Regions from separate parts of the Mesorhizobium sp. CA4 genome, predicted to be linked through region 3. Evidence: predicted binding sites of a transcription regulator. Region 3 holds the regulator's gene; each other region holds the start of a gene.
The links. The regulator LexA, encoded in region 3, represses DNA repair genes until DNA is damaged. The targets are predictions, from matches to a motif close to TGTTCNNNNTGTGTTCNG.

Region 1 (4,869 bases), on a different contig from region 3:
CGATCTCGTGGCCCTCCTTGCGGAAGTAGTCGAGGAATGTCGCCCGGATGTCGTTCACGCCACTCATTGCGTACTGCCTTTTCGCGAGAACCGCCGGCGTTGCCGGCGGCTGATGGGCTTTTGTTTCAGAAGATAGATGGGCCTTTTAGCGATAGCTCCTCACCCTGTCCAGAAACACGGAATTAATGCATGTCGCCCGGAAGTGCGCAGCGGTTCTGGCACAACGACATGTATCAAAACGAAGACCTAAAGCGCGTCACCTGGACCCGTTTCAGCGCGACGCGCTTTGGGCCAATCTTCGTAGGAGCGGCGCCTCAGCACCGCCCGCAAAACGCAAAACCGCCGGCACGAAGGCCGGCGGTTCGGGTACGCAGTACTCAAGAACTCGACTACATAAGCACAAACCGATAAACCAGGATTGTGGCCGAACTCCGGCTGAGCGACGAATTGCTTTCGCTCAATCCCGAACAGGAAACCGCCGCGCGGCCTTCCTGGACGAACCGGCCCTATATGGCGCCGGCTTCGTCCTCGAAACCGTCGTCCCCGCCTTCGGAGCCGCCATTCTCGAGGAATTTCTCGGCGATCAGCCCGGCATTCTGCCTGAGCGCCATCTCGATCTCGCGCGCCGTGTCGGGATTGTCGCGCAGGAACAGCTTGGCGTTCTCGCGACCCTGGCCGAGACGTTGCGAATTATAGGAGAACCAGGCGCCCGACTTCTCGACCACGCCCGCCTTGACCCCGAGATCGACGAGCTCGCCGGTCTTGGACACGCCCTCGCCATACATGATGTCGAACTCCACCACCTTGAAGGGCGGCGCCAGCTTGTTCTTGACCACCTTGACGCGGGTCTGGTTGCCGACGACCTCGTCGCGGTCCTTGACCGAGCCGATGCGGCGGATGTCGAGGCGCACCGAGGCGTAGAATTTCAGCGCGTTGCCACCCGTGGTCGTCTCGGGCGAGCCGAACATGACGCCGATCTTCATGCGGATCTGGTTGATGAAGATGACCATGGTGTTGGAGCGCGAGATCGAGGCGGTCAGCTTGCGCAGCGCCTGGCTCATCAAACGAGCCTGGAGACCGGGCAGCGCATCGCCCATCTCGCCTTCGATTTCTGCGCGCGGCGTCAGCGCCGCAACGGAGTCGACGACCAGAACGTCGATCGCGCCCGAACGCACCAGCGTGTCGCAGATTTCCAGCGCCTGCTCGCCTGTATCGGGCTGAGAGATCAGGAGGTTTTCCAGGTCGACGCCGAGCTTGCGGGCATAGACCGGATCGAGCGCGTGCTCGGCATCGACGAAGGCGCAGATGCCGCCCTTCTTCTGGGCTTCCGCCACGGTGTGCAGCGCCAGCGTCGTCTTGCCCGAGCTTTCCGGCCCGTAGATTTCGATGATGCGGCCGCGCGGCAGGCCGCCGACGCCGAGCGCGATGTCGAGCCCGAGCGACCCGGTCGGCACGGTTTCGATCTCGACCACCTGCTCGTTGGCGCCGAGCCGCATGATCGAGCCCTTGCCGAAAGCGCGCTCGATTTGCGACAGCGCCGCATCCAGAGCCTTTGATTTGTCCACTGCCTTATCCTCTACAAGCCGCAAAGTATTCTGAGCCATGATACATCACCCCTAGGTCATCAATGAAGGCCGGACAATCCGTGATCCCTGCTCTTTTGTACCTTTTTTGTTCTCATTTGGCAAGGGGTGACAAATATCTGAAAAACAAACACTATCTGGATTTGTTCTATTTTTGTCTCGCCAGAGCTGGTGCGGAGCACAACCACTGGTCCAGAAGAGATTTCGATATCCGGCCGTCCGAATCGCGACCCCGATTGCTGGGCGATCTGGAAAACCCTAGAGCAATTCCAGGAAAAGTGCGTAGCGGATTTCCGTCCGGAATTGCGCAGGAAGAAAGATTTTACAGCGGTTCAGCGATTCCGTGAAACGCCGAACCGCTCTAGTGTGCGCAGCCGCACGATCAACGAAAGTCAGCGACCCGAAATGCCGACATCCCCCACTATCCTGGCGCTGGGCGGCGCCCATATCGACCGGCGCGGCCGGGTCTCGGGCATTTATGTGCCCGCCGCCTCCAACCCCGGCATGATGCGCGAGGACGTCGGCGGCGTCGTTTTCAACGCGCTGCGCAGCGTGGTGAAGCGCGGCGTGTCGGCCTCGCTGATATCCGTGCGCGGCGGCGACGCGGCGGCGGACACGGTCGCCTCGGCGATCGACAGCGCCGGGATAACGGACCTCTCGGTCGTGTTCCTCGACCGCACGACGCCGAGCTACACGGCGCTGATCGACGCCGAGGGCGAATTGATCGTCGGCCTGGCCGACATGGCGCTCTATGACCTGGCCTTCCCCAAGCAGATAAGGCGTTCCAAGGTGCGCGAGGCGATCGAAGCCGCCGACGCGATCCTGTGCGATGCCAACCTGCCCACGGCGGCGCTGGAGCGCCTGGTGGCGCTGGCCGGCGGCCGGCCGGTCTTCGCCATTGCCGTCTCGCCGGCCAAGGTCGTTCGGTTGGCTCCGTTGCTCGGGAATTTGTCGCTGCTTTTCATGAACCGCCGCGAAGCTGCCGCCCTGGTCGGCGCCGAAGTCTCAGGCAAGCCCCTTGTCGACGCGCTCAGGCGGGTTGGCCTGAATGCCGGCGTGGTTACGGCCGGCAGCGCCCCCGTGCTGGGCTTCGACGACACAGGCATCTTTGAAATCGATCCGCCCACGCCGCGCCGGGTCGCCGACGTGACCGGGGCCGGCGACGCCCTGACCGGCGCGACGGTCGCCGCCCTGCTGCGCGGCCTGCCGCTGCGTGCCGCGCTGCGCGAAGGCGTTGCGGCGGCAATGCTCGCCATAGAGAGCTCCGATGCCGTGCCGTCCTTCACGATCGCCAATTTCACGCAGGCGCTCGCCCTTGTGCCGGAGGCGCGGGAGGTGGCATAGGGCCACCCACCATCTATTTCCTCCTTGTCGGAGACAGCCATGACGCCGGAAACCGCCCGCCCCTTCGTCGACATCCACCCGCCGGTGGCGGAAGCGCTTGCCGCCGGCCGGCCCGTGGTGGCGCTGGAAAGCACCATCATAACCCACGGCATGCCCTATCCCGACAATGGCGCGATGGCCGCCAAGGTCGAGCAGATCATCATCGACGGCGGCGCGGTGCCGGCGACGATCGCCGTGGTCGACGGGCGCATCAAGATCGGCCTGTCCGACGGCGAGCGCGAATCGCTGGCCATGACGGGCGATGCCATGAAGCTGTCGCGCGCCGATCTCGGCTTCGCGGTCGCTCAAACGCGCACCGGCGGCACCACAGTCGCGGCCACCATGATCGCAGCGCATATGGCCGGCATAAAAGTCTTCGCCACCGGCGGCATCGGCGGCGTCCACAAGGGCGCCGAAAAGAGTTTCGACATCTCTGCCGACCTCGACGAACTGGCGCGCACGCCGGTCATCGTCGTCTCGGCCGGCGCCAAGGCGATCCTCGATATCGAAAAGACGCTGGAAGTGCTGGAAACGCGCGGCGTGCCGGTTATCGGCCATGGCTGCGAGACCATGCCGGCCTTCTGGTCGAGGCAGTCGCCTTTCCGCGCCCCGTTGACGCTCAATGCGCCGGAAGACATCGCGCATTTCTACCGCACGCGCCAAGCGCTGGGTCTGGGTGGCGGCATTCTGGTCGCCAATCCGGTGCCGCGGAATGACGAGATACCGGCCGCTGAGATGGACGGTTACATCCAGGCGGCGCAGAAAGCGGCCCAAGCGCAGAACGTCACCGGCAAGGCGGTGACGCCGTTCCTTTTGTCGAAAATCCTGGAGCTGACTGGCGGCCGCAGCCTCAAGACCAACATCGCGCTGGTCGAGAACAATGCGCGGCTGGCGGCGGAGATTGCCAAGGCGCTGTAGGCGCGGAAGGATCAGCTACCGGCAGCGATAGACAAAGCGAACGCCGCGTTCCGTCACCAGCTCATCCGCTGGCTCTCGTTTTCAATGTCGGCGATTGGCGAATGCCGAGCGACATCCAATCTCCCCCCTTGCGGGGAGATGTCCGGCAGGACAAAGGGGATGCTGTCCCTCGGCATCTCCAAAAGGCCGTCACAACGCCCTCGAAAATTATCTCCCCGCCCTTCGTCCCGCTTCATAAGCCCGCCTCGCCCACACCGCCATTTCATCGGGATCGTCGAAGGCATCGTCCGGCACGCTCCAATAGGGCATCGCCACCTCCTTGCCGTGGCGCGAGCCGGTATAGGTCCACTGGCGGCAGCCCGCGGCCTCGAAATCGGGGACGGTTTCCTCATCCGCCTTGAGCATCAGCTGGCCACGCACGACAACCGCGACGATGACGCCGTCGCAATAGATGCCCTTGCCGCCGAACAGTTTTCGGATGCCGATGGGCCCAAGGCTTTCGAACAACTCTTCAAGGCGGGCATTATCCATGCCGCGATCATCTCACCGGCCACCGGCCTTGTCATCGCCGCAACCAAAAGCATGCTGACAGGTTGAAACCTGGAAACGGAGTTCCCGCCATGCCCGTCCTGCTCAAAGGCTCCTGCCGCTGCGGCGCCGTCCGCTTCGAGCTGGAGAGCCACACGCCTGTGCCTTTCATGCTCTGCTACTGCTCGATCTGCCGCAAGCAGCAGGGCGGCGGCGGGTTCGCCATCAATCTCGGCGCCGACTATGAGACGATGAACATAACAGGCAAGCGCAGCCTTGGCGTCTACCGCGCCGAGATCGAGGATGACGAGCACCCGCATTGCGAGGTCTCGACCGGCGAGCGCAATTTCTGCCGGAAATGCGGCGCGGCACTCTGGCTCTACGATCCGACCTGGCCTGAGCTTGTGCATCCGTTCGCCTCGGCGATCGACACCGACCTGCCGACACCGCCGGAAAA
Region 2 (4,869 bases), on a different contig from region 3:
CCCTGGTGGTCGGCTGGAGAGGCCAGGCAGCCTATTTCCACATGCCGCGCATGCGGGCGCCGAGATCGACCTTGACGCCCGGCTTCTGGCGCGGGTCGTCCTTGAGCGCCGCGCTTGCCCAGGACGATTGTTCGAAAGCCGAAAGCATCGAGGCCGGGATGAAGCGGGTGCGCGAGGCATAGACATGGCGGTCGCCGCGCGCCGCCTGGTTGTGCGGATAAAAACGCTGCGGCACCACCAGATGCAGGCTGTCCTTGGCCCTGGTCATCGCGACATAGAGCAGGCGCCGCTCCTCCTCAATGTCCTCCTTGGTGCCGACGCCGAGATCGGCCGGGATGCAGCCGTCTACCGTGTTGAGCACGAAGACGTTCTTCCATTCCTGGCCCTTCGCCGAATGGATGGTCGATAGGATGAGGTAATCCTCGTCGCGATGCGGCGGCCCGGCCTGGTCGCTTGTGGCGTCGGGCGGATCGAGGGTGAGCTCGGTCAGGAAGCGCTCTCGCGACGGATAGGTCGATGCGATCTGCTCGAGCTGCAGGAGGTCGGCGCGTCGCGTGATCGCGTCCTCATGGACACGCTCCATATGAGGCTCGTACCAGAGCCTGATCCGTTCCAGATCGGCCGGCCATTTGGCGCCCGCGCGCAGCCCGCTATAGATGTCGAGGAAGACCGGCCAATCCTGCGCGGCGCGCTGCGGCGGCCGGAAGCGGGCAAGGCCCAGCGTTTCGTCGAGCGACGTCGTCATGGCGTCCACGATCTGCGAGGCGGCGGAGGGGCCGATGCCCGGCATGAGTTGCAGCACGCGGAAACCGGCGACACGGTCGCGCGGGTTCTCGGCGAAGCGCAGCATGGCCAGCATGTCCTTCACATGCGCGGCGTCGAGGAATTTCAAGCCGCCGAACTTGACGAAGGGGATGTTGCGGCGCGTCAGCTCCACCTCCAGCGGTCCGCTGTGGCTCGAGGTGCGAAACAGCACCGCCTGCGCCTTCAGCGCTGTGCCGGCCTCGCGTTCGGCCAGGATCGCCTGGCAGACATAATTGGCTTGCTCAGCCTCGTCGCGCACGCTGACCAGCTGCGGCTTGTGCGAAGACTGGCGCTCGGTCCACAGATTCTTGGTGAAGCGCTCGCTGGCCTCGCCGATCACCTTGTTGGCGGCGGCCAGGATCGTCTCGGTCGAGCGGTAATTGCGCTCCAGCATGACGATCTCGGCGGGCTTTGCGAATTGTTTCGGGAAATCGAGGATGTTGCGCACTTCCGCGGCGCGGAAGGAATAGATCGACTGCGCGTCGTCGCCCACCACGGTCAGCCCCGCACCGTCGGGCTTCAGCGCCAGCAGGATCGAGGCCTGCAGCCGGTTGGTGTCTTGGTACTCGTCGACCAGCACGTGGTCGAAGCGGGAACCGAGATGCGCGGCGATCTCGGGCTCGGCCGCCATCTGCGCCCAGTAGAGCAGCAGGTCGTCGTAATCGAGCACGTTCTGCGCCTGCTTGGCCTCGACGTAAGCCGCGAAAAGTTCCTTCAGCTGGTCCGCCCATGCCGCGCACCAGGGGAAGGCGGAGCCCAGCACTTCGCCAAGCGGCGCCTGCGCATTCACCGCCCGCGAATAGATCTGCAGGCAGGTGCCCTTCGTCGGGAAACGGCTTTCGGTCTTCGAGAATCCCAGCTCGTGCCGGGCAAGGTTCATCAGGTCGGCGGAATCCTCGCGATCATGGATGGTGAAGGCGGGATCGAGGCCGATCTGCTCGGCATAGTCGCGCAACAACCTTGCGCCGATGCCATGAAACGTGCCGGCCCAGGCGAGCGCGTCGGCGATGATTGCCGCGTCGCGGCCCAGCACCTCGCCGGCAATGCGCTCGACGCGCTTGGCCATTTCGGCGGCGGCGCGGCGCGAGAAGGTCATCAACAGGATACGGCGCGGATCGGCGCCCTTGACGACGAGATGGGCGACGCGATGCGCGAGCGTGTTGGTCTTGCCGGAGCCTGCGCCGGCGATCACCAGCAGCGGCGCCGCCACCTTGCCGTCGCCATGCACCACCGCCAGCCGCTGCTCGTCGTTCAGCCGGGCAAGATAGGCGGGCGTCTCGAAGGACGAATCACGGGCGGCGATGTTCATCGCCCATCAAGCATCGTTTCCGCTTTGTTCGCAATAATTTACTCGACCCGCGCGAGCGGGGAGAGGTGGCCGCGAAGCGGCCGGAGAGGGCTGCGCCGGCATCCACGATTCATCGGAAGGGGCTATTCCCACCCGAAACAGCCGTTACCGCTTCGGCTCGACTCCCATCGCGGCCGACTGCCGCCGCAGCCTGCGCCTTTCGTCGCCCGGCATATCCAGCGGCGCGACGTTTCCAGGCACCTCGTCGATGATCCTCACGGCAACGCGATAGGCGGTGTAGGCAAAAAGGCCGGCAAGCAGAAGGCGGACCATGTTCAGTTCCTCGTTGCGTTCGATTGGCTCGGGATTTCAACCGGACTCGGGGTCAGTTGGTTCCCGCCGGTCCACGCAACCAAACCGCCACCGCCTCGTTTGCCCCTCATGAAAGCGGCGAACGAGAGGAGGTCGTCATGAAGAAACGTCCTGTACTGCTGGCTCTTGCGGCAGGGCTCGCGCTCGCCGCCTGCGACAACAATGTGCAGCCCACCAAGGCGCCGAGCAATGAGGTCAACCAGAACCCTCAGGTCGATAAAAACCCGGTGCCGAAATCGACCACCGGCGGAGACCAGCCGGGCACGCCGCCGAAGCAATAGCGCCAAGGCCGGCCTGCCAAGATTATCGTCGAAACGAAGAAGGCCGGCGCTGCTTGGGAGGAAGCTGGGTAGCGCCGGCCAAGCGGGAAAATCAGGCCCGCCGCACAATCCAACATAGCTGAGTCTCGACATCGCGTCATGGCGTGATCGCGCTAGCCGGCTATAGAGCCACCGGAAATCACGAAATTCGGCAGGGCCAGCCATTGCGAGGGCCGCCGAAGGTTCGCTCAAGTGAGCATTTGTGGAAGCGTGCTCTTCACGCCATCGCCACGCGCCGCACCGGCACGTTGGCGATCTCGATGTCCAACTGGCGCTGCGTCAGCGCCGCTTCGGCCATGATCCACCGCTTGAACAGCTCGACCTTGCGGGCCCCGAGGGCCTTGATAGGGCTGACGAAATACCAGCCCGCCGTGTTGGGCTGGTGGACCGCGAAGGGCGCCACCAGCCGTTCGGCGCGGATGTCGCTTGCCATATAAGCGCGGTTGGCGACGGCAAAGCCCATGCCGGCATTGGCCGCTTCGTAGGACATCATGCAGCTATCGAAATAGACGCTCCTCGTTTCGCCAAGCACGAAGCTCGCGCCGGCAAAGCCCAGCCACGACTGCCAGTTCTGCGTGCACGTGTCGGAGTGCAGCAGCGTGAAGTAGCGCAGGTCCTCCGGCACCACCTTCGACAGCGGTTTGTCGCCCAGCACCTCGTGGAAGAGCTTGCGGCTGCACACCGGCGTCAGATCTTCCTTGAACAGCAGCTCCGACGTGAGACCGGGGAAATTGCCGTCGCCATAACGGATTTCGAGGTCGTATTCGGAAATCGAGAATTCATGCGTGGCGTAAGAGGTCGACACCCGCATCTCGATGTCGGGATATTGATGCTGGAAGGCCGAAAGCCGCGGAAACAACCAGCGCGCCGCGAAGGTCGGCAGCACGCAGATCCGCAGTACATGCGCCTGCGACTGGCCGGTTGCCTCCATGCTGGCCGCCACGATGCGCTCCAGCGCCTCGCGCACGCGCGCCACATAGGTCTCGCCCTCCGGCGTCAGCGACACCGCATTGCCGCCGCGCTCGAAGATCTTGAAGCGCAGCTGATCCTCCAGGCTCTTCACGCGCTGGCTGACGGCGGAAGCGGTGATGAACTGCTCTTCGCCGGCGCGCGTGAAATTCCTGTGTCTCGCGGCGCTCTCCACGATTTTCAGCGAATTGAGGTTGACCTGACTGAGCAGACGCACGGGGTTTTTCGACCTTAAGCTGGGCTTACGCTACCACCAGCATTCCTAAATTTACAGGGGTAGGCGCTTAAATGACTGTTAACCAAGTGTTGCCCCCATCTTGGAGAAAATAGAATGAACGCCCATACAATTCCCGAACTGCGCTGTGCAATGAGCCGCGAGGCCATCATTGGTCACGAGACCTCCTGGAAAGTGTCGGGTTTCGGCGTTGCCCAGTATCGTCACGGTTACGACCCGGCTCTGCTTGCCGCCATCGAAGAAGCGGCCCTGAAGTTGAAGGCCAGCCATGCCGTGCACAAGCACCTCGACCTCACCTTCATCACCGGGGCCGATCGCTATATTCCGGAGATCAAGGAACTCTTACACGACAAGCTGCGCCTGGAAGGGCTGTCCGACATGATGGGCACCAAGCTCGAGCCGTATCCGCTGTCGATCGTCGGCTCGACCGTCACTTTCATGAACCCCAGGGATGGCGCGGTCGAATGGCATTGCGACGGCGTTCCGGTGACGGAGCTCATTCCGCTGTCGATCAGCGATCCGCTCATCGGCGGTCATCTTGAAATCTACTGCGACGATTCCGAGACCGGCCGCTCGATCCTCGAATCCGGCCGCGAGTTGCCGCGCAACAAAATCATGCGCATCGATCACAAGATGAACTACGCCACGCTCGGCCAGTTCCTCGGCGTGCTCCACCGCACCGCGCCGATCCAGCTCGGCGATCGCGTCACGCTGGTGCTCAATCAGCGCTCGGCGATCAAACCCTATGTCGACGACAACCGCATGTTCTATCTTGCCGCCGACAACGACCATGACCGTGCCTGGGTGCACGAGTTGGCCGAGGATGTCTGGACCAACCAGCTGCCCGCCTACCGCCGCCATGCCGAGGAGCATCCTGTGCC
Region 3 (4,869 bases):
GCAGCCGCCCTTTAACGCCTCCGCGATGGATGGCTATGCCGTGCGCTCGGCCGATGTTGCCGCGGCGCCGGCGCGGCTCGAGGTCATAGGCATGGCGCCCGCCGGACGCGGTTTCTCCGGAGCCGTCGGAAAAGGCCAGGCCGTGCGCATCTTCACCGGCGCGCCACTGCCTGAAGGCGCCGACACCGTCGTCATCCAGGAAAACGTCCGCGATCTCGGCAATGGCAGGATCGAGGTGACGCAACCGACCGCGGAAGCACGCAATGTGCGCCGCCGCGGGCTCGACTTCGTTCAGGGCGACGTGCTGCTCGAAAAGGGCCGCGTGCTCGACGCGGCGGCCCTTTCGCTGGCGGCCTCGGCCAACCATTCTGCCTTGAACCTCGTGCGCCGGCCGCTGGTCGCGATCATCGCCACCGGCGATGAATTGCTGCCGCCGGGCAGCACGCTCGGCCCCGACCAGATCATTTCATCGAATGCTTATGGCGTTGCCGCCGCCGCCCAGTCGGTCGGCGCGCGCGTGCTCGATCTCGGCATCGCTGCCGACCGCAAGGAGGCCATCGCCACGCTGGTCCGGAAAGCGGTCGAGGCGAACGCCGACGTCATCGTCACGCTCGGCGGCGCCTCGGTCGGCGATCACGACCTGATCCACGACGTTCTGACCGGCGAAGGCATGAAGCTCGATTTCTGGAAGATCGCCATGCGCCCCGGCAAACCGCTGATGTTTGGCCGGCTTGGCAATATCCGCTGCATCGGCCTGCCCGGCAATCCGGTAGCCAGCATCGTCTGCTCGCAACTCTTCCTGAAGCCGCTGCTTGCCCGGCTCGGCGGCCGCGACCACCGGCAGGACCTGCGAGCGGCCCGGTTGGGCGCCGCGATGCAGGCCAACGACCTCAGGCAGGACTATGTGCGCGCCTCCGTGCGCGAGGAAGCCGGCGCCCTGGTCGCGACTCCCTTCGGCATCCAGGACTCCTCGATGCTCAGGACGCTCGCCGAGGCCAACGGCCTGATCGTGCGCGAGCCCTTCGCGCCGGCTGCAGAGACCGGCGCCGAATGCAGCGTGCTGATGTTACGCTGAACAAATCGTCAACAAATTCACTAAACTTTAAACGGTTGCGGAACACAACTGGAACAGATAGTGTTTGTTCTGGGTTTGTTTTCTGATTCTGGTTTCAGAACCCGTGGGGGCCGCCATGCTGACGCGCAAACAACATGAACTTCTGATGTTCATCCACGAAAGGCTGAAGGAAAGCGGGATTCCGCCGTCTTTCGACGAGATGAAGGAAGCGCTCGACCTCGCCTCCAAGTCCGGCATCCACCGGCTGATCACGGCGCTGGAGGAACGCGGCTTCATTCGCCGGCTGCCGAACCGGGCGCGCGCGCTGGAAGTGCTGCGCCTGCCCGATTCGATCGCCCCCGGCCTCAACGCGGCGAAGAAGTTTTCGCCGAGCGTCATTCAAGGCAGCCTGGGTCAGAACAATCTCAGCCGTCAGGTGAAGCCGGCGGCGCCGTCGCGCGCCCCGGCGCCGAGCAATGATGACGATGCCGGCTCTGCCGTGTCCATTCCGGTGATGGGCCGCATCGCCGCCGGCGTGCCGATCGACGCCATCCAGCACCAGACGCATTCGATCACGGTGCCGCCGGACATGATCGCCGGCGGCGAGCATTATGCGCTGGAGGTCAAGGGCGACTCGATGATCGAGGCCGGCATCTTCGACGGCGATACCGTCATCATCCGCAACGCCAACACGGCAAGCCCGGGCGAGATCGTGGTGGCACTGGTCGACGACCAGGAAGCGACGCTCAAGCGCTTCCGCCGCAAGGGTGCCTCGATCGCGCTGGAGGCGGCCAACCCCGCCTACGAAACCCGCATCTTCGGGCCGGATCGGGTGAAGGTGCAGGGCAAGCTTGTCGGGCTGATCCGCCGCTACTGATCCGATTGCGAAGGTTTCGCATCCGCCCGCTCAGGCTTTTGATAGGGCGGCAGTCCTCTTGCCTCGCGTGCGTATTTCCGCTGCTCGTGCCAGGGTCGGTATGGTTCTTCGACCGCGTAGCGAATAGTCGGCGGCGCGGTTGCCGATTGCAGATCGAAGAAAACAGCGGCGCTGCCGTCGCGCGCCAGTTGCCGCTTGGTGACGACAAGCACGCGCGGATCGCGGCAAGGATTGTAGGCCGTGGCGTCGTTGATGACGATGAGGTCGGCGAAGCCGCAGGCCGGCCGGGCGCTGTCGCGGTTTTCGGCGAGCGCGACGATGGCGCCGGACGGATGCCGGCCGATGCAGAGATCACCTGTGCAGTAGAAGGGCGAGCCGGGCGGCAGGTCGACGGGGTCGGCGATGTCCAGCGCATCTTGGGCGAACGTCTCCGGCGGCACGATGTCCTCGGCTCTCAACGCCCGTTTCCAGTTGTCGGTGGTGAACTCGTTGGAGCGTGCGCGATTGACGGCAAGCTCGCCGCCGCCGATCGGCATCGCCACCAGATGCGCGTCCTCCGAAATGAGCACATCCGGCGTGCGGACATGCGGAATGGCCAGCAGTGAGGCAAGCGCGAAGGGAACAGCGGCAAGCCTTAGCCAGGTGGTGGCCATCGTCGCGATGACCAGCGCGATCGTCGCCAGCAGCACCGACTGGATCGAGATCAGCCCGACGGCGTCGACCGGTGAGCGCTCGGAGATCCATGCCGAGATGGCGATCATTGCCGTCAGGCCTTTGCCCATCACATAGAGGAACGGCCCGTCGAAGCCGAAGGGCATGGCCAGCGCGCTCAACACCGCGAACGGCATGACGATCAGCGAGACGATCGGCATGACCGCCAGATTGGCGAGCAGGCTGAGTGGCGAGACGCGCTGAAAATGCCAGATCGCAAACAGCAATGTCGCGCTCCCCGCGATGAGCGACGTCACGGCGGCGCCGCCCACGCCAACCGCCAGTTTTCGCGACAGGAACCCGAGGAACGAACGCTTTGCCGGCGGCGCGATCGTTTTGCCGGCGCGATAGTCCGCAAAGCCGGCATAGGCGCCGACCAGGGCGGCGGTGGCGGCGAAGGACATCTGGAAGCTCGGGCCGACCACTTCGTGCGGCGAAACAAGGATAACGGCAATGGCCGAGATCGCCAGGTTGCGCATGGTGAGCGCCGCGCGATCGAAGAGCACGGCCGCGAGCATTACGGCGAGCATGATGAAGCTTCGTTCGGCCGCCACCACGATGCCGGAGATGACGAGGTAAGCGGCGATCGAGATCAGCGCGATTCCAGCGGCATATTTCTTCACCGGTCGGCGCGACGAGAAATCCGGAAACAGCGCGAAGGCGCCGCGTAAAAGCACCATGATCGTGCCGGCGACCAGCGCCATGTGAAGGCCGGAGATCGAGATGATGTGATAGATGCCTGTGCGCCGCATCGACTCGTTGATCGCTTCCGGAATGCCGGCGCGCACGCCGACGATGAGCGCCGCTGCGATCTCGCCCTCGGACCCGCCGATGCTGCTCCTGATGTGATCGGCGATCCCTTCGCGCGCGTTTTCGACTGCCGATGCGACGCGCGCTCCAAAGGGTGCCTCCACCGGCGCAATCAGCTTCGGATCGCCCAGGAAAAAGCCGCTGCCGCCGATGCCGGCAAAGTAGCTGTCGAAGGAAAAGTCGTAGCTGTCCGGCCGCACCGGGCCCGTCGGCGGCAGCAGCTTGGCATAGCCGGTCAGCATCGATCCGGCCGTCATGCCGGGCGGGATCCTGCGCGCTGACAGCCTGACGCGGTCCGGCGCGTAGCGCAGCTTCGGACGCTCCGTTGAAATCAGATCGATGGTGAGCCGGACGCGGCCGTTGGCCATCGCCTCGGCGACGACGAGGCGGCCCGTCAGCCGTGTCTGGATTTCGGACCCAAGCATCGGGGTCGCCATCCGCCAGGTCTCCACTTTGGCCGCGAGAAAGCCCAGGGCGCAGAAAAGCGTCGCCATGAAGAGAAGATGCGTTCTCTGCCAGGAGCGCGACACCGCCGCGCAGACAGCCATCAGAGCCACTGCCGCAAGCGGCCTGTAGAGGTCCGGCTCGGTGCTCAGCGAAAAATAGTAGATCACGCCGGCTGCAAGGAACACCGGCACCAGCAGAAAGCCGGCGCCACGGTCGAGTTCGGTCGCGGCAGCGACGGCAACGCTTCGGCGCAGCGCAGGAGGCGAAACGCGGCCAAGCTGTTTGCGGATCCTGTCGGCGATAGCTGTTGGCGAGGCTGGCTGCAGCGCACCGCCACCGGGCGGCGACGGCTCGGCGGGTGGATGGAGTTCCGGAAGCGAAAGCGGCGCGTCTTCGGCGGGCGCAGCATGGGCAAACATCAGGCGCTCGCTGACGCCAGCTGTCGTTCCCCTGCCCTCCTCCGCACCCCGGCCACGTCCAGCCATCGGGTCTGCCCCTTGCGCCCCAGACCGCCTATGCTACATGAACGCCGACCGCGCGAAAGCCCGCGCGAAATATGCCGTTTCAGTGCTTCTTCGAGAGTTCAATGTCCGACAAGGTCGTCACACGTTTTGCCCCCTCGCCTACAGGCTACCTGCATATTGGCGGGGCGCGCACGGCGTTGTTCAACTGGCTTTATGCCAAGCACACCGGCGGCACGATGCTTTTGCGCATCGAGGACACCGATCGCGAGCGTTCCACCGAGGCCGCCACGGCCGCCATTCTCGACGGTCTGACCTGGCTTGGGCTTTCCTGGGACGGCGACGCCGTCTCGCAGTTCGAGCGCGCGCCGCGCCATCGCGAGGTAGCCGAGGAGCTCGTGCGCATGGGCAAGGCCTATTACAGCTATGAGACGCCGGCGGAGCTGGAGGCAATGCGCGAGGCAGCTAGAGCCAAGGGCCTGCCGCCGCGTTACAACGGCCAGTGGCGC

Region 1: a site for LexA is predicted at 1,662-1,679, ahead of recA (recombinase RecA). Genes of this name have one in related genera too.
Region 2: a site for LexA is predicted at 2,128-2,145, ahead of LB528_RS18900 (ATP-dependent helicase). Genes of this name have one in related genera too.

Annotation. Positions count from the first base shown of each region.
Region 1 is NZ_JAIUHK010000001.1:248,480-253,348, reverse strand. Features, by position in the region: gene alaS (alanine--tRNA ligase) at 1-67, opposite strand, end outside; gene recA (recombinase RecA) at 507-1,604, opposite strand; gene LB528_RS01240 (carbohydrate kinase family protein) at 1,989-2,927, shown strand; gene LB528_RS01235 (pseudouridine-5'-phosphate glycosidase) at 2,967-3,884, shown strand; gene LB528_RS01230 (TfoX/Sxy family protein) at 4,092-4,415, opposite strand; gene LB528_RS01225 (GFA family protein) at 4,505-4,869, shown strand, end outside.
Region 2 is NZ_JAIUHK010000023.1:3,769-8,637, forward strand. Features, by position in the region: gene LB528_RS18900 (ATP-dependent helicase) at 32-2,113, opposite strand; gene LB528_RS18905 (hypothetical protein) at 2,258-2,425, opposite strand; gene LB528_RS18910 (hypothetical protein) at 2,563-2,745, shown strand; gene LB528_RS18915 (LysR substrate-binding domain-containing protein) at 3,002-3,970, opposite strand; gene LB528_RS18920 (hypothetical protein) at 4,085-4,869, shown strand, end outside.
Region 3 is NZ_JAIUHK010000009.1:61,908-66,776, forward strand. Features, by position in the region: gene glp (gephyrin-like molybdotransferase Glp) at 1-1,075, shown strand, start outside; gene lexA (transcriptional repressor LexA) at 1,191-1,931, shown strand; gene LB528_RS09840 (ComEC/Rec2 family competence protein) at 1,925-4,384, opposite strand; gene gltX (glutamate--tRNA ligase) at 4,486-4,869, shown strand, end outside.